Aquibium oceanicum: one gene and its partners. The protein of the gene in region 1 interacts with the protein of each later gene in a pairwise test. Links are inferred from orthologs where the notes say so. Each region holds a gene or a part of one and is shown in the gene's direction. Other genes may lie near its edges.

What was found.
Region 2: the proteins of rho (region 1) and hfq interact in binary tests that used the Escherichia coli proteins (3 or more experiments, as listed by UniProt). The link is inferred for Aquibium oceanicum from one-to-one orthologs.
Region 3: the proteins of rho (region 1) and nusG interact in binary tests that used the Escherichia coli proteins (3 or more experiments, as listed by UniProt). The link is inferred for Aquibium oceanicum from one-to-one orthologs.

The regions. Positions count from the first base shown.
Region 1 is NZ_CP018171.1:374,426-381,507, reverse strand. The notes cover bases 1,577-4,361. They hold rho (transcription termination factor Rho), read left to right. Parts: upstream 1,577-2,228; coding sequence 2,229-3,494; downstream 3,495-4,361. Other genes in these bases: mnmE (tRNA uridine-5-carboxymethylaminomethyl(34) synthesis GTPase MnmE), read left to right, coding at 3,592-4,361; hemJ (protoporphyrinogen oxidase HemJ), read left to right, coding at 1,577-2,082. In the rest of the region: BSQ44_RS01925 (pyruvate, water dikinase regulatory protein), read right to left, coding at 1-116; hemE (uroporphyrinogen decarboxylase), read left to right, coding at 518-1,543; more of hemJ, read left to right, coding at 1,549-1,576; more of mnmE, read left to right, coding at 4,362-4,926; tRNA uridine-5-carboxymethylaminomethyl(34) synthesis enzyme MnmG, read left to right, coding at 5,006-6,895; 16S rRNA (guanine(527)-N(7))-methyltransferase RsmG, read left to right, coding at 6,892-7,082. UniProt on the Escherichia coli protein: Facilitates transcription termination by a mechanism that involves Rho binding to the nascent RNA, activation of Rho's RNA-dependent ATPase activity, and release of the mRNA from the DNA template.
Region 2 is NZ_CP018171.1:3,108,144-3,115,301, reverse strand. The notes cover bases 1,631-4,491. They hold hfq (RNA chaperone Hfq), read left to right. Parts: upstream 1,631-2,867; coding sequence 2,868-3,116; downstream 3,117-4,491. Other genes in these bases: hflX (GTPase HflX), read left to right, coding at 3,117-4,491; BSQ44_RS15200 (D-amino-acid transaminase), read left to right, coding at 1,869-2,729; trkA (Trk system potassium transporter TrkA), read left to right, coding at 1,631-1,840. Outside these bases: nitrogen assimilation response regulator NtrX, read left to right, coding at 1-444; more of trkA, read left to right, coding at 464-1,630; more of hflX, read left to right, coding at 4,492-4,517; mazG (nucleoside triphosphate pyrophosphohydrolase), read right to left, coding at 4,523-5,347; BSQ44_RS15180 (MarR family winged helix-turn-helix transcriptional regulator), read right to left, coding at 5,391-5,909; BSQ44_RS15175 (hypothetical protein), read left to right, coding at 6,127-7,158. UniProt on the Escherichia coli protein: RNA chaperone that binds small regulatory RNA (sRNAs) and mRNAs to facilitate mRNA translational regulation in response to envelope stress, environmental stress and changes in metabolite concentrations.
Region 3 is NZ_CP018171.1:3,326,425-3,333,569, reverse strand. The notes cover bases 2,952-5,799. They hold nusG (transcription termination/antitermination protein NusG), read left to right. Parts: upstream 2,952-4,035; coding sequence 4,036-4,563; downstream 4,564-5,799. Other genes in these bases: rplA (50S ribosomal protein L1), read left to right, coding at 5,152-5,799; rplK (50S ribosomal protein L11), read left to right, coding at 4,719-5,147; secE (preprotein translocase subunit SecE), read left to right, coding at 3,806-4,009; BSQ44_RS16320 (NAD+ synthase), read left to right, coding at 2,952-3,337. Also shown: BSQ44_RS16330 (DapH/DapD/GlmU-related protein), read left to right, coding at 1-628; BSQ44_RS16325 (bestrophin-like domain), read left to right, coding at 739-1,530; more of BSQ44_RS16320, read left to right, coding at 1,646-2,951; more of rplA, read left to right, coding at 5,800-5,853; rplJ (50S ribosomal protein L10), read left to right, coding at 6,249-6,767; rplL (50S ribosomal protein L7/L12), read left to right, coding at 6,822-7,145. UniProt on the Escherichia coli protein: Part of the processive rRNA transcription and antitermination complex (rrnTAC). The complex forms an RNA-chaperone ring around the RNA exit tunnel of RNA polymerase (RNAP).

The DNA.
Region 1 (7,082 bases):
TCGATCGCACGCGCATCCTTGTACTGGGCCGACGCCGCCCGGCCGGCGGCCAGCAGCGTCTCGCCGGTGGCATCCGATATGAGGTGGAGATGAAAGAAGTTTCGCGGCTTGTTCACAGGGGAAAGGCCTGTCCTGTGGGAATCAGGGGATGGTTTGGCGAGACCGCGAGGTGCGGCCGGCGCGACTGTATCAGAAGCCGTTTCATCCACAATTCGGATGGGTGTGGAATTGTCTCCCGGGCTGGGGAGGAAAAGGCGGGCGGTAGAAGTCGTCCGGAACAAGCCTGCACGATCGCAATAAGCGGTGCCGGATCAACTCCCTGTTTGTGAACAGGAATTCTGGACAATCCCCGCTATCACCACCGCCGCCGCGACACTATGCACGCGCGCGATCGGAGGTACCCGCGCTGGCGCGGATGGGGAAAAGCCGATATCCCCGATTCTGACAGAGTCTAAGAACAATCAGATTCCTTAAAAAAGAGATTCTCTTTTTCATTGAGGGCGGAGAGGTGACGCAGATGGCAGTCGAACGACGGATGATGCGCGTCCTGAAGGGCGAGACTGTCTATCCTCCTCCGATCTGGATGATGCGCCAGGCTGGCCGCTATCTGCCCGAGTACCGGGAAGTGCGGAAAGAAGCCGGGAGCTTCCTCGATCTCTGTTACAATCCCGATCTCGCCGTCGAAGTGACCCTGCAGCCGATCCGGCGCTTTGGCTTCGACGCATCGATCCTGTTTTCCGACATTCTCGTCGTTCCCCATGCGCTCGGAAGGGATCTGCGCTTCGAAGAGGGGCAAGGACCGCTGATGACGCCGATCGATGAGACGGGCATCGAAGAGCTGAGGACGGATGCGTTCCACGAGCGACTCGCCCCCGTCTACGAGACCGTGAGGCGTCTGCGGCACGAACTTCCGGCCGAGACGACGCTTCTCGGGTTCTGCGGCGCCCCTTGGACGGTCGCCACCTACATGATTGCCGGGAAGGGCACGCCCGAGAAGGCGCCGGCTCGGCTGTTCGCCTACGAGCATCCGCAGGCCTTCGCGAAGCTTCTCGATGTCCTGGCGGACGTCTCTGCGGAGTATCTCATCCGGCAGATCGACAATGGCGCGGACGCCGTCCAGATCTTCGACAGCTGGTCGGGTGTGCTCGACGAGGCTTCGTTTCGCACAATCTGCGAGGCGCCCGTCGCCAGGATGGTGAAGAAGATCAGGCAGGCGCACCCGGAAACCCCGATCATCGGCTTTCCGAAAGGCGCTGGCAGCCTCTACGACGGCTACAAGGCAAGCACCGGCGTGCAGGCACTCGGGCTCGACTGGGCCGTGCCGCTCTCCCAGGCGCGCCGTTTGCAGGCGCAAGGGACCGTTCAGGGCAATCTAGACCCGATGCGGCTCGTCGCCGGCGGCGAGGCGCTGTCGGATGGTGTGGCGGCGATCCTGGACGCGCTTTCGGACGGCCCCTTCGTCTTCAATCTCGGACATGGCATCACGCCCGAGACCCCCATCGAGCATGTCGAGGCGATGATCGCCCAGGTGAGAGGGCGCTAGAGCCAATGGAAAACAGCGGATCGACAGGCGGACGCACCGCCGCGCGTCGCGCAGCCGTCGCGATCGCGATCTTTCTCGCCTTGACGGCGCTGCTGTTTGCAATCGACCCGGACAGTTTCTATCTCTGGGCCAAGGCCATCCATGTCATCGCGGTGATCTCGTGGATGGCCGGGATGCTCTACCTGCCGCGTCTGTTCATCTATCATTGCGATGCCGAGCCCGGCTCGGTGCAGTCCGAGACCTTCAAGGTGATGGAGCAACGGCTCCTGAGGGTCATCATCAATCCGGCGATGACCGTCACCTGGGTCTTCGGGCTCTGGCTCGCCTGGGACGGCTTCCGGTTCCAGGCCGGATGGCTCCACGTGAAGATCCTTCTGGTTATTCTCTTGTCGGGACTTCACGGCTACTTCTCGGCCGCGGTCAGGAAGTTCGCGGAGGATCGAAACGACAAGCCGGCGCGGCACTGGCGTCTGATGAACGAAGGCCCGACGGTGCTGATGATCGCGATCGTGATCCTCGTGATCGTGAAACCGTTCTGAGACCGTCAAAAAGCCTTCTTGCGCTGGCGTCGTGTCGGCTATAAAAGACCGGCTTCCTCCCTGTACAGCGCAGCCGAGCCGTATCCAGTTCGCCGCCGGCAGTCGCCGCATCCCGCTGTATCCCCTCGCACATTCAGAGTTTTTCCATGCAGGAAATGAAACTACAGGAATTCAAGAACAAGAAGCCGACCGATCTCATTGCGTTCGCCGAATCGCTGGAAGTCGAAAACGCCAGCGTGATGCGCAAGCAGGAGCTGATGTTCGCGATCCTGAAGAAACTCGCCGCGCAGGACATCGAGATCATCGGGGATGGCGTCGTCGAGGTCCTGCAGGACGGGTTCGGCTTCCTGAGGTCGGCGAACGCTAACTACCTGCCCGGCCCGGACGACATCTACATCTCGCCCTCGCAGATCCGCCGCTTCTCGCTGAAGACTGGCGATACCGTCGAAGGCCCCATCCGCAGCCCCAAGGAAGGCGAACGCTACTTCGCGCTGCTGAAGGTCAACACGATCAACTTCGACGATCCCGAGAAGATCAGGCACAAGATCCATTTCGACAATCTGACGCCGCTCTATCCGAACGAGCGGCTGAAGATGGAGCTCGAGAACCCGACGACCAAAGACATCTCCTCGCGCGTCATCGATCTGGTCGCACCGCTCGGCAAGGGCCAGCGCGGCCTGATCGTCGCGCCGCCGCGCACCGGCAAGACCGTCCTGCTCCAGAACATCGCCCATTCGATCACATCGAACCATCCGGAATGCTTCCTGATCGTGCTCCTGATCGACGAGCGGCCGGAGGAAGTCACCGACATGCAGCGCTCCGTGCGCGGCGAGGTAGTGTCGTCGACCTTCGACGAACCGGCGGTCCGCCACGTCCAGGTCGCCGAGATCGTCATCGAAAAGGCCAAGCGCCTGGTCGAGCACGGCCGCGACGTCGTGATCCTGCTCGATTCCATCACCCGTCTCGGCCGCGCCTACAATACCGTCGTGCCGTCGTCCGGCAAGGTGCTGACGGGCGGTGTCGACGCCAACGCCCTGCAGCGGCCGAAGCGCTTCTTCGGTGCCGCGCGCAACATCGAGGAAGGCGGATCGCTCACGATCATCGCGACCGCGCTCATCGATACCGGCAGCCGCATGGACGAGGTGATCTTCGAAGAGTTCAAGGGTACCGGCAACTCCGAGATTGTGCTCGACCGCAAGGTGGCCGACAAGCGCATCTTCCCCGCCATGGACATTCTCAAGTCCGGCACCCGTAAGGAAGATCTTCTTGTCCAGCGTCAGGATCTGCAGAAGATATTCGTATTGCGTCGCATCCTTTCCCCGATGGGAACGACCGACGCGATCGAGTTCCTGATCGACAAGTTGAAGCAGACGAAGAGCAACTCTGACTTCTTCGATTCCATGAATACTTGATCTGTTTGTCCGATGACGATCCGTGATCGGAGCTGAATTTCCTATATTTAGGAAGTCGATGTAAAGATCGTCACATCTATGGCGGGCGGGTTGTACGATGTTCCGCGATACGATTTACGCTCTTTCCTCCGGCAACCTCCCGTCGGCCGTCGCGGTCGTCCGATTGTCCGGCCCACACGTGCGGGAGGTCCTGACGACACTTGTCGGTTCCGTACCCGAACCACGGCAACTGGTGCTGGCAACGCTCCGCGACTTGGACGGCGGGGTGATCGACCGCGGGTTCGTCTCCTACTTCGCAGCCCCGGCCAGCTTTACCGGGGACGACAGCGCCGAGTTCCAGGTCCACGGCAGTATAGCTGTGATCGCGGCCTTGTTCCGGACGTTTGCCGCTTTGCCCGGCCTCAGGACGGCCGAAGCTGGCGAGTTCGCGCGACGGGCCCATGTCAATGGCAAGTTCGATCTGACGGGCGCCGAGGCCCTCGCCGACCTCATCGAAGCCGAGACGGAAGCGCAGCGACGTTTTGCAATTGCCAATGCGAGCGGCAGAACATCTGAGCTCTACCAGAGTTGGCGTGAGCGGATTATTCATGCACGCGCCATGATCGAAGCGGAACTCGATTTCTCGGATGAGGAAGACATCCCGGGCGCGGTGGGATCGACTGTGTGGGCGGGAATTGCGGAACTCCGTGTCGAGATTCTTGAGCACATCAAGGGTTACCGCACTTCGGAAATCATCCGCAATGGGTACCAGGTCGCGCTGATCGGACTACCCAATGCGGGAAAATCCAGCCTTCTCAACGCGTTGATCCGCCGCGACGCGGCGATCGTTTCGGAGGAGCCTGGAACGACACGAGACCTCGTCGTAGTTAACCTCGACCTCTGCGGTGTCAAAGTTGTGCTGACCGATACCGCGGGATTGCGGGAAGGTGCAGGTCCGGTCGAGCAGCAAGGTATAGAACGTGCGCGCGAAGCTGGCCGTTCGGCACAACTGGTACTGCGGCTGCACGATCTCTCGGCTTCTTCAGACACCACCGTCCAGGATCGGTTCGAAAACGAAATCAAGGTGGGGACCAAGTCCGATCTCGTCGGGTATTCGGACCTGACAACGATCGAGGTGGGTCCGCTTGCCGATCTGAAAGTGTCGGCCAAAACGGGCGCGGGGCTGGAGGCTCTTCTAGAGCGCATCCGGGAACATGCCGTTACGGCGGTTTCCACATCACAGAACTTAATCCCTTTCCGCGAGCGCCATGTCGCCCAATTGGTCGAGGCGGAACGGTTGCTCGGAAATGCGCTAACCGAGGACTCGCTTGATCTGGAGCTGAAAGCGGAACTAATGCGGCGCGCCAGCCTTGCCTTGGGGAGGATCATAGGCGATGTGGATGTCGAAGACGTGCTGGATGTAATCTTCTCGAGATTCTGTATCGGGAAATGACTCACGTGAAACAATGCCGAGAGGAACCGGCGTGACTCACGTGAAACATTCCAGCTCATACGAGACGCTAGGGTAGACGGTGAACTTTAAAAGCAATTCCTTGCGCTACGATGTCGTGGTCATAGGTGGTGGCCACGCCGGATGCGAGGCCGCCTCCGCCTCCGCTCGGTCCGGAGCTCTTACCGCCCTGGTTACACTGGACCCGGACAAGATCGGCGTCATGTCGTGCAATCCGGCGATCGGTGGTCTTGGAAAAGGCCACCTCGTACGCGAAATTGACGCCATGGACGGCCTCATGGGTCGGGTCGCGGATGCGGCGGGGATTCAGTTCCGTCTTCTCAATCGCCGGAAGGGCCCGGCGGTTCGAGGTCCTCGCACACAGGCCGATCGCAAACTCTATCGTGTTGCCATGCAGTCAGAGATCAACGTGCAGGCCGGTCTCGACGTTGTGGCAGGTGAGGTAGAGGAACTGATCCACTCCGACGGACGGGTCTGCGGCGTCCTACTGGGTGATGGAAGGAGTATTCTCTGCGGCGCGATCGTCGTCACGACGGGTACTTTCCTTGGAGGCCTCATCCATATCGGCGAGCGGAATTTTCCTGCCGGGCGCATGAATGAAAAGGCCAGCGTCAAGTTAAGTCATTGGTTTCGTTCGAAAGGTTTGCGGATGGGTCGCCTGAAGACTGGTACTCCGCCACGCCTGGACCGGAATTCAATCGACTGGGCCGGTTTGGAGATGCAGGCGGCGGACGATACGCCGTCGCCATTCTCCTATATGACGAAGAGCATCACAAACCCGCAGATCGAATGCGGTATTGTCCGCACGACGACGGAAACGCACGGTATCATAAGGCGGAACCTCGATCGGTCAGCGATGTATTCCGGCAATATCAAGGGCGTAGGCCCTCGATATTGCCCATCGATCGAGGACAAGGTGGTCCGGTTCGCCGATCGCGACGCGCACCAGATCTTCCTCGAGCCGGAAGGTCTGGATGATGATACAATCTATCCGAATGGCATATCTACGTCTCTGCCAGAAGATGTCCAGCTACAGCTCGTCCGCTCGATTCCGGGCCTGGAAAGAGCGGTCATTCTTCAGCCCGGTTATGCAATTGAGTACGACCACATCGATCCCCGGGAGCTGCATCCCACTCTTCAACTGCGCACGGTCGAGGGAGTTTATCTCGCGGGTCAGATCAATGGGACGACGGGTTACGAAGAGGCGGCCGCGCAGGGCTTGGTGGCCGGTATCAACGCGGCGCGATTCGCGGGCGATAAGGATTGTACAACTTTCAGCCGGAGCGAATCCTATATCGGGGTGCTGATCGACGATCTCGTCTCCCGCGGCGTCTCGGAACCCTACCGGATGTTCACGTCGAGGGCGGAATTCCGCCTCACCCTTCGGGCCGACAATGCGGATTCGCGTCTTACACCAAGGGCTATAGACCTCGGCATGGTTTCTGCTGCCCGCCAAAATGCCTTTGATCAGAAGATGCAGGAAGTGGATGCCGCCAGGACGATATCCAGGGAAAGGTCGCTCACGCCGAATGAAGCGCGGCGCCATGGATTGTCGGTCAATGCCGATGGCGTTAGGCGCAGCGCCTATGAGCTGCTCGCCTATCCCGATGTAACCATCGGGCGACTGTCGGCGATCTGGCCGGAGTTGAATGGTTGGCGGCCGGACGTTGCGGAACTTATTGAAACTGAAGCAAAATATGCAGTCTATCTCGACAGGCAGGAGGCAGACATTGTTCTGTTGCGGCGAGAGGAGTCGATGGCGATTCCGGCGGATTTCGACTATCAGCGCTTGTCTGGTCTTTCGAACGAACTCAAGCAGAAGCTGGCCGGGCGTCGTCCGGGGTCGGTCGCCGATGCCCAGAAGATCGATGGGATGACTCCCGCCGCGCTGGCATTTCTGGTGGCCTCGATTCGTGCGGAGGAGCGCAACAGGCGGCGTATCGCGTCGTGATTGGGGACCGATATGCTTCGCTTCAGGCTGTCGCAGGAGTTGTTTCACGTGAAACTTTTGAACGCCTGGAGGCTTTTGAAGGAATCTTTCTGCGCTGGGCCGCGCGTATAAATCTGTCCGCTCCGTCCACGCTGAATGATCTCTGGACCAGGCACATTCTCGACAGCGCCCAGCTAGCGGGCATCAC
Region 2 (7,158 bases), 2.7 Mb from region 1 along the record:
CCGGCGCTGTCGGAACGGCGCGAGGACATTCCGTACCTCGTCGACCACTTCATGAAGCAGGTCGTGCGCCAGTCGGGCATCCGGAACCGGCGCATCGGAGACGACGTGCTGGCCGTGCTGCAGGCGCACAACTGGCCGGGCAACGTCCGCCAGCTGCGCAACAACGTCGAGCGGCTGATGATCCTGTCGCGCGGCGACGACGTGGACGCTCCGATCACGACCAACCTCCTGCCGGCGGAGATCGGCGACGTGATGCCGCGCGCGCCCAACCAGTCGGACCAGCACATCATGGCCCTGCCGCTGCGCGAGGCGCGCGAGATGTTCGAGAAGGAATATCTGATCGCCCAGATCAACCGTTTCGGCGGCAACATCTCGCGCACGGCCGAGTTCGTTGGTATGGAACGGTCCGCCTTGCACAGGAAGCTGAAGTCGCTCGGCGTTTGACGGATCGGAGCAGCAAGGAATGCGCGTGATCATTTGCGGTGCCGGCCAGGTCGGCTACGGCATCGCCGAGCGGCTCGCCGCCGAACAGAACGACGTTTCCGTCATCGATACATCGCCGGAACTGGTACGCACGATCCGCGACCAGCTCGACGTGCGCGGCTTCGTCGGGCACGGCGCGCATCCGGACGTGCTGGAGATGGCGGGTGCCCAGCAGGCCGACATGTTCATCGCCGTGACGCTCTACGACGAGGTCAACATGACGGCGTGCCAGGTGGCGCACTCGCTGTTCAATATCCCCACCAAGATCGCGCGCATCCGGGCGCAGTCCTATCTGTTGCCGCACTACCAGAACCTGTTCTCGCGCGAGAACCTGCCGATCGACGTGATCATCTCGCCCGAGATCGAAGTCGGCGAGATGGTGCTGCGGCGCATCGCCCTGCCGGGCGCCACCGACGTCGTGCGCTTCGCCGACGACCAGGTGGCGATGGTGGCGATCGAGTGCCTGGAGGAATGCCCGGTCATCAACACGCCGCTGTCGCAGCTCTCGGACCTCTTCCCGGACCTGCCCTCGACCGTGGTCGGCGTGTGGCGCAACGGACGGCTGTTCATCCCGCATTCGGCCGACCAGCTGGTCGCGGGCGACCTCGCCTACGTGGTGACGCGCAAGGACCAGGTGCGGCGCACGCTCGGCCTCTTCGGACACGAGGAATCGGAGGCGCTGCGCATCGTGATCGCCGGCGGCGGCAACATCGGGCTCTACGTCGCCAAGGCGCTGGAGGCGCGGCAGACCCGCACCAAGGTGAAGATCATCGAGGATACGCGCGAGCGCGCGGTGACGATCGCCGACAAGCTGCGCCGCACCGTCGTGCTGCACGGCAGCGCGCTGGACCAGAAGCTGCTCCTGGAGGCCGACATCCAGGACGCCGACCTGATGGTGGCGTTGACCAACAACGACCAGGTGAACATCCTGTCGAGCGTGATGTCGAAGCGGCTCGGCTGCAAGTCCAACCTGGTCCTGATCAACAATCCGACCTATCACGACTTCACCAAGACACTCGGCATCGACGCGCACGTCAACCCGCGCTCCGTGACGATTTCGCGCGTGCTCCAGCACGTGCGGCGCGGGCGCATCCGGGCGGTCCACAGCGTGCAGCGGGGTGCTGCCGAGATCATCGAGGCAGAGGCGCTGGAAACCTCGCCGCTGGTCGGATCGCCGTTGCGCGATCTCGACCTTCCCGACGGCATGCGGCTCGGCATCGTCTATCGCGACGGACAGGTGATCAAGCCGAGCGGCTCGCTGCTCATCCGCCCCGGCGACCGGGTGGTGATCTTCGCCATGGCGAACGCGGTGCGCCAGGTCGAACAGATGTTCCGCGTCAGTCTCGAGTTCTTCTAGAAGCGCGCCGGTCGGAGCCGAGGGGACAATGCCGAGAATTTCCTACGTGAACGGGCGCTACGTGCGCCATGCCGAGGCCGCGGTGCACATCGAGGACCGCGGCTACCAGTTCGCCGACGGCGTCTACGAGGTGTGCGAGGTGGCGCGCGGCTTCATCGTGGACATGAAGGGGCATCTCGACCGGCTCGATCGGTCGCTGCGGGAACTGGCGATGGACTGGCCGCTCGGCCGCAAGGCGCTGGAGGTTATCATTCGCGAGGTGGTGGCGCGCAACCGGGTGCGCGACGGCCTTGTCTATCTCCAGGTGACGCGCGGCGTTGCCCCGCGCGACTTCCTGTTTCCCAAGGATACCGCGCCGTCTCTCGTCGTCACGGCGCGCAAGGTCGATCCCGCCGTTGGTGCCAAGCGGGCCGGAACCGGCATCAAGGTGATCACCGTGCCGGAAAACCGCTGGGACCGCGTCGACGTCAAGACGGTGGGCCTCCTGCCCAACGTACTGGCCAAGCAGGCGGCCAGGGACGCGGGCGCGCAGGAGGCGTGGTTCGTCGACACCGACGGCATGGTGAAGGAGGGCGGATCCTCGAATGCCTGGATCGTCACGAAGGATGGCCGTCTCGTCACCAGGCCGGCCGACCACGGCATCCTGCGGGGCATCACCCGCACAACGCTGTTCGAGGTCGCCGCCAAGCTCGGCCTCGCGATCGAGGAGCGCGGCTTCACGGTCGCGGAGGCGAAGGACGCCCGGGAAGCCTTCATCAGTTCGGCGACGACCATCGCGATGCCGGTGGTCGAGATCGACGGCCATGTGATCGCTAACGGCCACCCGGGTTCGGTGGTACTTTCGCTGCGCGAGGCTTTTTTTGACGTTGCGGAAAAAAGCCAAGCCTGATAACCGCATTGAGGGGGAGTGGGGCGAGCTATTGCGCCAACCCTTCCGAGGTGGGTAGTTTTTCGTACATTTGGAACGGGCGTTTACGTGTTGACGCCGTCGTGTACGGGGGACGGGGAACGGCGAAAGAAAAGAAAAATGGCGGAACGTTCGCAGAATCTTCAGGATCTGTTCCTGAATTCAGTACGCAAGAGCAAGAATCCTCTTACGATCTTCCTGATCAATGGTGTGAAGCTTACGGGCGTGGTGACATCGTTCGACAATTTCTGTGTTCTCCTGCGCCGCGACGGGCACTCGCAGCTCGTCTACAAGCATGCCATTTCCACCATCATGCCGAGCCAGCCGGTTCAGATGTTCGATGGCGAGGAAAGCAGCCGGGAAAGCTGATTGGACGCTAGCAATCCGGGCGGGCGCCAGCAGGGGGCGAAGGACCGGCAGGCCGACGAGGCACTGAAGGGCAAGACGGCGCGCGCCGCGATCGTCGTGCCCGTGCTGCCGCGATTTTCCCGCGAGGACGACGAGAGCAAGGCCCGTCCGCGGCTGTCGCGGTCTCCCGAAGCGCGCTTCGCGGAGGCGATCGGGCTTGCAAGGGCGATCGATCTCGATCCGGTCTACACGGAAATCGTGACGGTGAACGTGCCGCGTCCGGCGACGCTTCTTGGAACCGGCAAGATCGAGGAACTGGCCGAACACATCAAGCAGGCGGAAGCGTCGCTGGTCATCATCGACCATCCGCTGACCCCCGTGCAGCAGCGCAACCTCGAAAAGGCGCTGAACGCCAAGGTGCTGGACCGCACCGGCATCATCCTGGAAATCTTTGGCGAACGGGCGCGCACCAAGGAAGGCGCGCTGCAGGTGGAACTCGCCCATCTGAACTACCAGAAGGGCCGCCTCGTGCGCAGCTGGACGCACCTTGAACGCCAGCGCGGCGGCGCGGGGTTCCTTGGCGGTCCCGGCGAAACCCAGATCGAGGCCGACCGGCGCATCCTGCAGGACAAGATCACCAAGCTGAAGCGCGAGCTCGAAACCGTGCGGCGCACGCGCGAACTGCACCGCTCCAAGCGCCGCAAGGTTCCGTTCCCGGTGGTGGCGATCGTGGGCTACACCAATGCCGGCAAGTCGACGCTGTTCAACCGGCTGACCGGCGCCGAGGTGCTGGCCGAGAACATGCTCTTCGCCACGCTCGACCCGACCCTGCGTCGTGTGCGGCTGCCGCATGGCACGATCGTCATCCTGTCCGACACCGTCGGCTTCATCTCCGACTTGCCGACGCATCTGGTGGCAGCGTTCCGGGCAACGCTGGAAGAAGTGGTCGAGGCCGATCTCGTCATCCACCTGCGCGACATTTCCGATCCGGACACGGCCGCGCAGGCCGAGGACGTCGAGCGGATTCTCTCCGACCTCGGCGTCGACACCGCGCCCGACGGCAAGGTGGTTGAGGTCTGGAACAAGATCGATCAGCTGGACGCGCAAAACCGCGAGCGGCTGATGCAGCAGGCTGCGCGCGACCCGCAGGCGCCGCCCGTGGCGGTGTCGGCGATCAGCGGGGAGGGGCTGGAAAACCTTCTCGCCATCGTGGAAAGCCGCGTCTCGGGGGATCTGGAGACGATGACGGTGCAGGTCCCGCCGGACGGCCTGCGCCACCTCGACTGGATCTACCGGAACGCCGAGATCATCACGCGCAAGGACCTCGATGACGGCGGCGCGGAACTGACGATCCGCGTCACGCGCGCAACACGCGCCGAACTGGAAAGCCGGCTAACGACCGCTGGGCCGGCGCCGGAGTAGCGATACTACTCGGCCGCTTTCGCGCGCTGCCAGAGATCTTCCATCTCATCGAGCGAGGCGTCTTCGAGACGGCTTCCGGACGCGTTCAGCGCCCGTTCGATGTAGTGGAAGCGGCGGCGGAACTTTGCGTTCGTCCCGTGGAGCGCCGTCTCGCCGTCGATGCCGGCGTGACGGCCGAAATTGACCAGCGCGAAGAGCACGTCGCCGAACTCGTCCTGCGTGGACGCCTGGTCGCCGTCGGCGATCGCCTTACGCAGTTCTGCGATCTCCTCCTCGATCTTGTCGAGGATGGGTCCGGCCTCCTTCCAGTCGAAACCGACCTTCGCCGCGCGCTCCTGGAGCTTCTTCGCACGAACGAGCGCCGGCAGCCCGACCGGCACGCTGTCGAGGAAACCGTCGCCGCTGTCTTCGGCCGACAGGCCGCGGGCGAGGCGCCTCTGGCGCTTCTCGGCCTTCTCCTCGGCCTTGATGCTGTCCCACATTCCCTTCGCGGACCCGGCCGCGCGCGCCTCGGCGTTGCCGAACACGTGCGGATGTCGGCGAATCATCTTGGTGGTGATGGCATCGACGACGTCGCCGAATGAGAACTCACCGGCCTCCTCGGCCATGCGCGCGTGGAAGACGACCTGGAGCAGGAGGTCACCCAGTTCCTCGCGCAGGTCGTCCATGTCGCCGCGCTCAATCGCGTCCGCGACCTCGTAGGCTTCCTCCAGAGTATAGGGCGCTATGGTGGCAAAGTCCTGCTCCAGGTCCCACGGGCATCCGGTGCCGGGGGTGCGCAGGGCGGTCATGATTTCAAGAAGGCGGGAGATGTAGGGGGAGGGGAGCATGGCCGAGCCTAGCGCGGTGGCAGTCCGGTTCCAAGCCGCGTCTTCAAGCGGCGGCGTCGTTCCCACGCGCAGAGGCCGCACTGTCCTCGATGCCGATGCGGATCTTTTCCATCAGCTTCAGGAGTTGCGCCCTTTCGGATTCGGTCAGGCTGCCGCGGACGAGATCGTCGCTTTCGCGCACCACCGGGATGGCTGCGTCGAGGATCTGCTTGCCGCGTTCGGTGATCCAGATCGCGCGGACGCGGCGATCGTTGGCGAGCGGACGCCGCTCCAGCAGGCCGTCGCGTTCGAGCCGGTCGATCATCGGAACGAGCGTGGACTTGTCCAGCCCGCGCGCTTTGGCCAGCAAGGTCTGGCGGGCGCCGGGGTTGCGCTCGACGACGACCAGGAGCGCGAATTGCTGCGGGGTTATGCCGACTTTTTCCAGCTGGTCCTCGACCCTCCGGAACACCGCGAGATACGTAACACGCAGTTCGCGCCCCATGAGCCCGAGAAGCATGCCCTGATCCAGGGAAGGCGCCTCGTCGTCGTCGGCAATACCGCTGTCACCGCTCGTCAGCATCCATTCCAGCCTGCTATTTGGTATATCAAATGGATAGACGCATGAGCGCCATCCATTCAAGTCGAGAACTCGTCTGGCCTAAAATAGTTTCAGGGCAGATGTGCCGAACCTGCCCGCCAAAATTGCAACTGCACGTCTCGTGCCCGGAAACACGGCCGGGACTTTGCGGCGGCGCTTTCGCGTGCAAGTCTGTGGCGATTTCAGGTCGGCCAGAGGCATGCGACTCACCCGATTTCACGTCCGATTCGTCCTACTCGTCATCTTTCTGCTCGTTCCGGCCACGCTGGGGTTCGACGCGGCTTTCGCGCATGCGTCGGATCGCGGATACGTCATGCTTCTGCCGACGGGATATTACCTTCTGGGCGGAGCCGTCGCCGTAGCGCTCAGTTTTCTCGTGCTTTTCTTCATCGACCCGCGTTCGCTCGACCGGCTGGCCCAATCGCGGGCGACCATCGCGCGGATGCCGAGGAGCGGTGTGCCGGTGTCGAGTTCGGCGTCGTTCCTCGTGCTGGCCGGCCTCGTGGCGGCAGGGTTCTGGGGCAGTCGCGACCCGCTGTCGAACCCGTTGCCGCTGATGGTCTGGACCGTGCTTTGGGTGGCGATCGTGCTGGCGCAGGGGCTGTTTGGCGACCTGTGGCGCTGGATCAATCCCTGGTACGGGCCCTGGCGTCTCCTGGTGCTGGCCGCAGGCAGGGGGGAGACGGGATGGCTGGCCTATCCGGAAAAGCTCGGCCGCTGGCCGGCCTTCGTCGGACTGGCATGCTTCGCGTGGTTCGAACTGGTCTATCCGGCACCCGACGACCCTGCACGGCTCGCCGCGATCGTCGCGGTCTACTGGGCCGGTACGTTCGTGCTGATGGTGCTTTTCGGCTTCGACCGGTGGAGCCGGGACGGCGAGTTCCTGACCGTCTTCCTGCGCATGATCTCCCGGATCGGGATCCTCGCCAGCGAAGGGCTGCCGGGTCCAAAGGAACTGCGCCTCAATCTTCCGGGCGCCCGGCTGGCGGAGCAGCCTTCGCTGCCGGTTGCCGGAACGGCGTTCCTGCTGCTGGCACTCGCCTCGGTTTCCTTCGACGGGCTGATGCGGACCTTTTCCTGGTTGGGCATGATCGGCATCAATCCGCTGGAGTTTCCCGGCCGCAGCGCGGTCATGACGGCCAACACGCTCGGCCTGACCGCGACGTTCTGCGTACTCGGCGCCGGGTTCTTCCTTGCGGTCGCCTCGGGCGAGCGGCTGGCGGGGCGAAAG
Region 3 (7,145 bases), 3.0 Mb from region 1 along the record:
TCTCCGCTTCACCGACCCCGAACCGCGAATCCACCCTACCGCCGAGTTGAAGGGCTGCCGTCTGGGGCGCTACGTGGTGGTGGCCGAGCGGGTTATCCTGCGCGAGGTGACGGTCGGCGACTTTTCCTATTTCGAGCGGCACGGCGAGGCGATCTACACGAGGATCGGAAAGTTCTGCTCGATCGCGGCGAACACGCGCATCAATGCGCTGGAGCACCCGCTGGAACGCGCGACCACGCATAAGATCAGCTACCGGCCGAACGAGTATTTTCGCTATCTCGGGGTCGACCAGGCGTTTCGCGAGCGGCGCAGGGAAAAGAGCGTGACGATCGGCAACGACGTTTGGATCGGCCACGGCGCGGTGATCCTGCCCGGCGTGACGGTCGGCGACGGCGCAGTGGTCGGAGCGAACGCCGTGGTGACGAAGGACGTCTCCCCCTACGCGATCGTGGGCGGAGCGCCTGCTCGGACGATCCGCATGCGATTTGCCGACGCGGTGGTCGAGCGGGTGTCGCGGCTAGCGTGGTGGGACTGGCCTCTCGAGCGGCTGTTCGAAGCCGTGCCGGATATGCAGGCGCTGGAAATCGGGGCATTTCTCGACAAATGGGAGGCGATCGCGGGCGACTGAATGCCCGACGGATGCGCCGAAACACACGAGAAGATTGACAAGCCGGCCGCTCCCGGCCCGAATACGCAACCGGCCGGTCGGGCCGGAGCGTGGTGGAGGAGCCGGACGGCATGGCGTGGGATGCTGGGCGTATTGCGATGGAACTGCTGCTCGGGGTCGGATTTGTCGGCGCCACCATCGCCGTGACGCTCGGCTTCTACTTCGCGATGCGGTGGGTGACCGGCGGAGACCCGGACGCGCGTAGCCGTGATCTCGCGGGTTCGGTGATCTTCCGCATCTCCGCTCTGCACGGGCTGATCCTGGCGCTGGTGTTCGCGCAGGAGATGGTCGAGTACCAGCAGCTCAAATACGAGGCCGCGATCGAGGCGAACGCCATCGCCGACGTCTATTTCGATGCGGGACGGTACGGAGGCGAAGGCCGCGAACCGATCCAGGGCGCGATGAAAGACTATGTCGCGCTGATCGTGGACGAGGAGTGGGCGCTGCTCGCCGATACCGGGCGTCTGGCTCCCGCCGCATGGGGCCATTGGGACGTGGCCTACAACGGCGTCCTCGATCTGTCCCCGGCCACCGACCGGCAGAGGAGCCTGCGCGACCATATGCTCTCACAGCTCCACGCAATCGCCGAGACGCGCGTCAAGCGCGAGAACCACGGCTCCGGCTCGATCAGCGGCATGTTCTGGTTCGCGGCCATGTCGGGCGTGGTGCTCATTTCGCTGGCCTACTATTCTTTCCCGCCCGAACGCTTCAATCTCGTCCTGATCTCGATGTTCGGTGCCTTCACCGGCATCATTCTCTTCCTGATCTATGCATTCTCGAACCCCTACGGCTTCCCCGGCCAGCTCGAGCCCGGACCGCTGTTGCGGCTTCAGGAACAGCTCGCCCGCTCCACATCCGGCTAGCGGGCTTCCTCGTTCTTCTTCGCAACGGACGATTGGGAAGCCCCGACGCCGCCGTGCCGATGAGACCTCGCTGTAGCCGATTGCCGGCCGGCGCACCGCGCGCTAAACCCGGGCCATGACCTCGTCCGCTCCCTCCACGCTCCGCATCGCCGTCGCCCAGCTGAACCCGATCGTGGGCGACATCGCCGGCAATCTGGCCAAGGCGCGGCAGGCGCGCGCGGAAGCGGCGCGGCATCGGGCGGACCTCGTCTTCTTCACCGAACTCTTCATCGCCGGCTATCCGCCGGAGGACCTGGTGCTGAGAACCTCCTTCGTGGCCTCATGCGAGGAGGCGGCGAGGGCGCTCGCGGCCGATACCGCCGACGGCGGGCCGGGCGTGATCGTGGGCGTGCCGCTGAAGCGCGCGAGCGGGCTGCACAATTCGATCATCGTCGCGGACCACGGCGAGATCATAGCCGAGCGGCACAAGTACGACCTGCCGAACTACGGCGAGTTCGACGAAAAGCGCGTGTTCCAAGCCTCGCCCGAGATCCAGGGGCCGGTGAACTTTCGCGGCATCCGACTGGGAATTCCGATCTGCGAGGATATCTGGGGAGACTTCGGCGTCTGCGAGACGCTGGCCGAGAGCGGGGCGGAGATCCTGTTGGTGCCGAACGGTTCGCCTTACTATCGCGGCAAGACGGACGTGCGCCAGCAGGTCGTCATCCGACAGGTGATCGAGAGCGGCCTGCCGATCCTCTACGCCAACCAGATGGGCGGTCAGGACGATCTCGTCTTCGACGGCGCCTCCTTCGCCATAGGCGCCGACAGGTCGCTGGCTTTCCAGATGAGCCAGTTCGAGGAAGCCGTGATGGTCACGACCTGGAAGCGTGGAGACGCGCAAGGGGAGGGGGATGGCTGGCGCTGCGTGGACGGGCCGATGTCGCGTATCCCGGAGGCCGAGGAGGCCGACTACCGCGCGTGCATGCTGGGCCTGCGCGACTACGTCAACAAGAACGGTTTCCGGAACGTGGTGCTGGGCTTGTCGGGCGGCATCGATTCGGCGCTGTGCGCGGCACTCGCCGTCGACGCGCTGGGCGAGGAGCGGCTGCACGCGATCATGCTGCCCTACCGCTACACCTCGAAGGAATCGCTCACCGACGCCGAGGCCTGCGCGCGCGCGCTCGGCTGCCGCTACGACACCGTGCCGATCGCCGAGCCGGTCGAGGGTTTCACGCATGCGCTGAGCCATCTCTTCGAGGGCACGCAGGAAGGCATCACCGAGGAGAACCTGCAGAGCCGCTCGCGCGGCGTGATCCTCATGGCGGTGTCGAACAAGTTCGGCTCGATGGTGGTGACCACTGGCAACAAGTCGGAAATGTCGGTCGGCTACGCCACGCTCTACGGCGACATGAACGGCGGCTTCAATCCGATCAAGGACCTCTATAAGATGCAGGTCTATAAGCTGGCCGCCTGGCGAAACACCACGGTGCCGCCTGGTGCGCTCGGACCGTCGGGCGAGGTGATCCCGCAAAACATCATCGACAAGGCACCGTCCGCCGAACTGCGCGAGAACCAGACCGACCAGGATTCGCTGCCGCCCTATCCGGTGCTGGACGACATCCTGGAGTGCCTGGTCGAGCACGAGATGTCGACCGAGGAGATCGTGGCGCGCGGACATCCGCGCGAGACCGTCACGCGCATCGAGCACTTGCTCTACGTAGCGGAGTACAAGCGCCGGCAGGCTGCGCCCGGCGTCAAGATCACGCGCAAGAACTTCGGCCGCGACCGGCGCTATCCGATCACGAATCGGTATCGCGACGGGTAGCCGCGAGGCACGGGCATTCCGAGCCCTGGTTTCGTCATTGCAGGGCGGCGAAATTTCGGATGCCGCGAATGGCACAACGCGATTGCAAGGCGCGTGCGCGATGTGTATGAAGCCGCCTGCGCTTAGGGGTATAGCTCAGTTGGTAGAGCGGCGGTCTCCAAAACCGCAGGTCGCAGGTTCGAGCCCTGCTGCCCCTGCCATCGGATCGCGGGCCGGCGTCTCCCTGCGTCACCCGTTCGATATGGAACAATTTCGCGATCGGGCGAAATGGCCACTTGCATCTGCGCGTGTTCATCTTTAGATAGCTGCATCCAGACACACGGTGCGTGAGGCCTGAATTGGCTTTACGTGCCCTTATTGCATGGGCGGAATATTCGGGATTCGAATGTCCGTTCGTGAGCGAAGAACGTTCCCTTCATCGGGACCATCAGAAGCCCGGCCTACGGGTACTCGAAAGCAGAGCGGCAGATGGCGTCAAAGACCACCAACCCATTTACCTTTCTCCAGCAGGTTCGCCAGGAAACCTCGAAGGTCACCTGGCCGTCCCGGCGCGAGACGCTGATTTCGACCGTCATGGTTCTCATTTTTGCGTTTCTTGCGGCCATTTTCTTTTTCGCCGCCGATCAGGTCATGGCGCTCGGCGTCGAACTGATCCTCGGCATCGGGCGATAGACCGGCGACTACGGAGAGCATTTGATATGACTGCGCGGTGGTACATCGTCCACGCCTATTCGAATTTCGAGAAGAAAGTCGCCGAGGACATCGAGAACAAGGCGCGCCAGAAGGGTCTTTCCGGCCAGATCGAACAGATCGTCGTGCCGACCGAGAAGGTGGTGGAAGTGCGCCGCGGCCGCAAGGTGGACGCCGAGCGCAAGTTCTTCCCGGGCTATGTGCTGGTGCGCGCCAATCTCACCGACGCGGTGTTCTCGCTGATCAAAAACACGCCGAAGGTGACGGGCTTCCTGGGCGACGCGCGTCCGGTGCCGATCACCGACGCCGAAGCCGACCGCATCCTGCACCAGGTGCAGGAGGGCGTGGAGCGGCCGAAGCCCTCGATCTCCTTCGAGATCGGCGAGCAGGTGCGCGTGTCGGACGGGCCGTTCGCCTCGTTCAACGGCTTCGTGCAGGAAGTGGACGAGGAGCGTGCGCGCCTCAAGGTCGAGGTGTCGATCTTCGGCCGCGCCGTCCCCGTCGATCTGGAATTCGGTCAGGTCGAGAAGGGCTGACCGGAAATCCCGCCGGCTTTGGCCGGAGGGTGGCGCGGGCGAGTTCGCCGGCGTCGAGTGGGTGGAAGGGACAAGCGGCTTAAGCCGGCCGCGGACCCGCACCACCCGGCTGCAACCGCCGGATGCGTCCGGCATGAAACCAGGGCAGAAAAGAAATGGCTAAGAAGATTGCAGGCCAGCTCAAGCTCCAGGTCGCAGCGGGATCGGCGACGCCGTCGCCCCCGATCGGCCCGGCGCTCGGTCAGCGCGGCATCAACATCATGGAGTTCTGCAAGGCGTTCAACGCCCAGACCCAGGAAATGGAAAAGGGTCAGCCGACCCCCGTCGTCATCACCTACTACCAGGACAAGTCGTTCACCTTCGTCATGAAGACGCCGCCGGTGAGCTACTTCCTGAAAAAGGCCGCCAAGCTGAAGTCGGGCTCCAAGGAGCCGGGCAAGCAGAAGGCCGGCGAGATCTCCCGCGACAAGGTACGCGAGATCGCCGAGGCGAAGATGAAGGATCTCAACGCGAACGACGTCGACGCGGCCATGCGCATGGTCGAGGGTTCGGCGCGGTCCATGGGTCTCGAGGTCGTGGGGTAAGACGATGGCAAAGACAGCAAAACGAGTCGTCAAGTCCCGCGAGGGCCTCGATCCCAACAAGTCCTACGACCTCGCAGAGGCCGTGAAGATGCTCAAGGAGCGGGCCACCGCCAAGTTCGACGAGACCATCGAGATTGCGATGAACCTCGGCGTCGATCCGCGCCATGCGGACCAGATGGTGCGCGGCGTTGTGAACCTGCCCAACGGCACTGGCCGCACGGTGCGCGTGGCGGTGTTTGCGCGCGGCGCCAAGGCCGAGGAAGCGACCAAGGCCGGTGCCGACATCGTCGGCGCGGAAGACCTGGTCGAGACCGTGCAGAAGGGCGAGATCAACTTCGACCGCTGCATCGCCACGCCGGACATGATGCCGCTGGTCGGCCGTCTCGGCAAGGTGCTCGGCCCGCGCGGCATGATGCCGAACCCGAAGGTCGGCACCGTGACGATGGACATCGCCTCGGCCGTCAAAGCCTCCAAGGGCGGCGCCGTCGAGTTCCGCGTCGAGAAGGCCGGCATCGTGCATGGCGGCGTCGGCAAGGCCTCCTTCGATCTCGACAAACTGGTCGAGAACGTGCGCGCTTTCGCCGATGCGGTCGTCAAGGCGAAGCCCGCCGGTGCGAAGGGCAACTACGTCAAGAAGGTCGCGGTGTCCTCCACGATGGGCCCCGGCCTCAAGATCGATCCGTCGACGCTGACCGTAGCGTCCTGATCCGATTTCTCCGGAAAACCCCGCAAAGGGTTTCCGGATAACGAATTCCGGGCCTCCGGGCCCGGATTCCGGAAGGGTAAGACCTTCCGGTGCGGGAGGGAAACCTTCCGTAATCCTGTCCGAGATTGCAGGCGGTCCAGGGTCACCTGGTCCTTAATCCGCATGGGTCTGCATGAGACGGGGACGACCCGACAAGGGAGCCGCGAGGCTCCGGAGTAGGTTCGAACCGTGTTTGCCTTTTGTCTGCGCGTTGTGAGGGATCCGTTCCCGCGGAACGTGGCGAAAGGGGGCAGGATCCTCGAGTGCCGCTCGGGCGATCTTTATCGATGGCCCGGCCGGCAAAAGGCAACCCGACGGTTTCTCCCGCAAGGAGGGCCGTCAACTGGAGATAGGCAGTGGACAGAGCGGAAAAGCGCGAATTCGTCACGGACCTGCACGGGGTGTTCAACACCTCGGGTTCGGTCGTCGTGGCCCACTATGCCGGTATCACCGTTGCGCAAATGAACGATCTTCGTACGAAGATGCGCGCAGCCGGCGGTACCGTAAAAGTCGCGAAGAACCGTCTCGCCAAGATCGCTCTTCAGGGCACGGAATCGGAAGGCATGCAGGCCCTGTTCACTGGACAGACCCTGATTGCGTATTCCGAGGATCCGGTTGTGGCGCCGAAGGTCGCGTCCGAATTCGCCAAGGGGAATGACAAGCTCGTCATTCTCGGCGGCGCAATGGGTGCGACCGGACTCGACGCCGAAGGTGTGAAGGCGCTTGCGACGTTGCCGTCGCTCGATGAGCTTCGCGCCAAGCTGGTGGGGATGATCTCCACGCCGGCAACCCGGATCGCCCAGGTCGTCAACGCGCCGGCAGCCCAGTTGGCCCGCGTGTTCGGCGCCTATGCCCGGAAGGACGAGGCGGCATGAGGCCGTTCCTCGCTGTCACCATCACACGTTCGAACCTCATGAAGGAAAAAGACAATGGCTGATCTCGCCAAAATCGTTGAAGACCTGTCGAGCCTGACCGTCCTCGAGGCGGCTGAGCTCTCGAAGATGCTCGAAGAGAAGTGGGGCGTTTCCGCTGCCGCTCCGGTCGCGGCCGTGGCCGCCGGCGGCGGTGCCGCTGCTGCCGCTCCCGTCGAGGAGAAGACCGAGTTCGACGTCGTGCTCGCCGATGCGGGCGCACAGAAGATCAACGTCATCAAGGAAGTCCGCGCCATCACCGGCCTGGGCCTCAAGGAAGCCAAGGACCTCGTCGAGGCCGCTCCGAAGGCGGTCAAGGAAGGCGTCAACAAGGCCGATGCA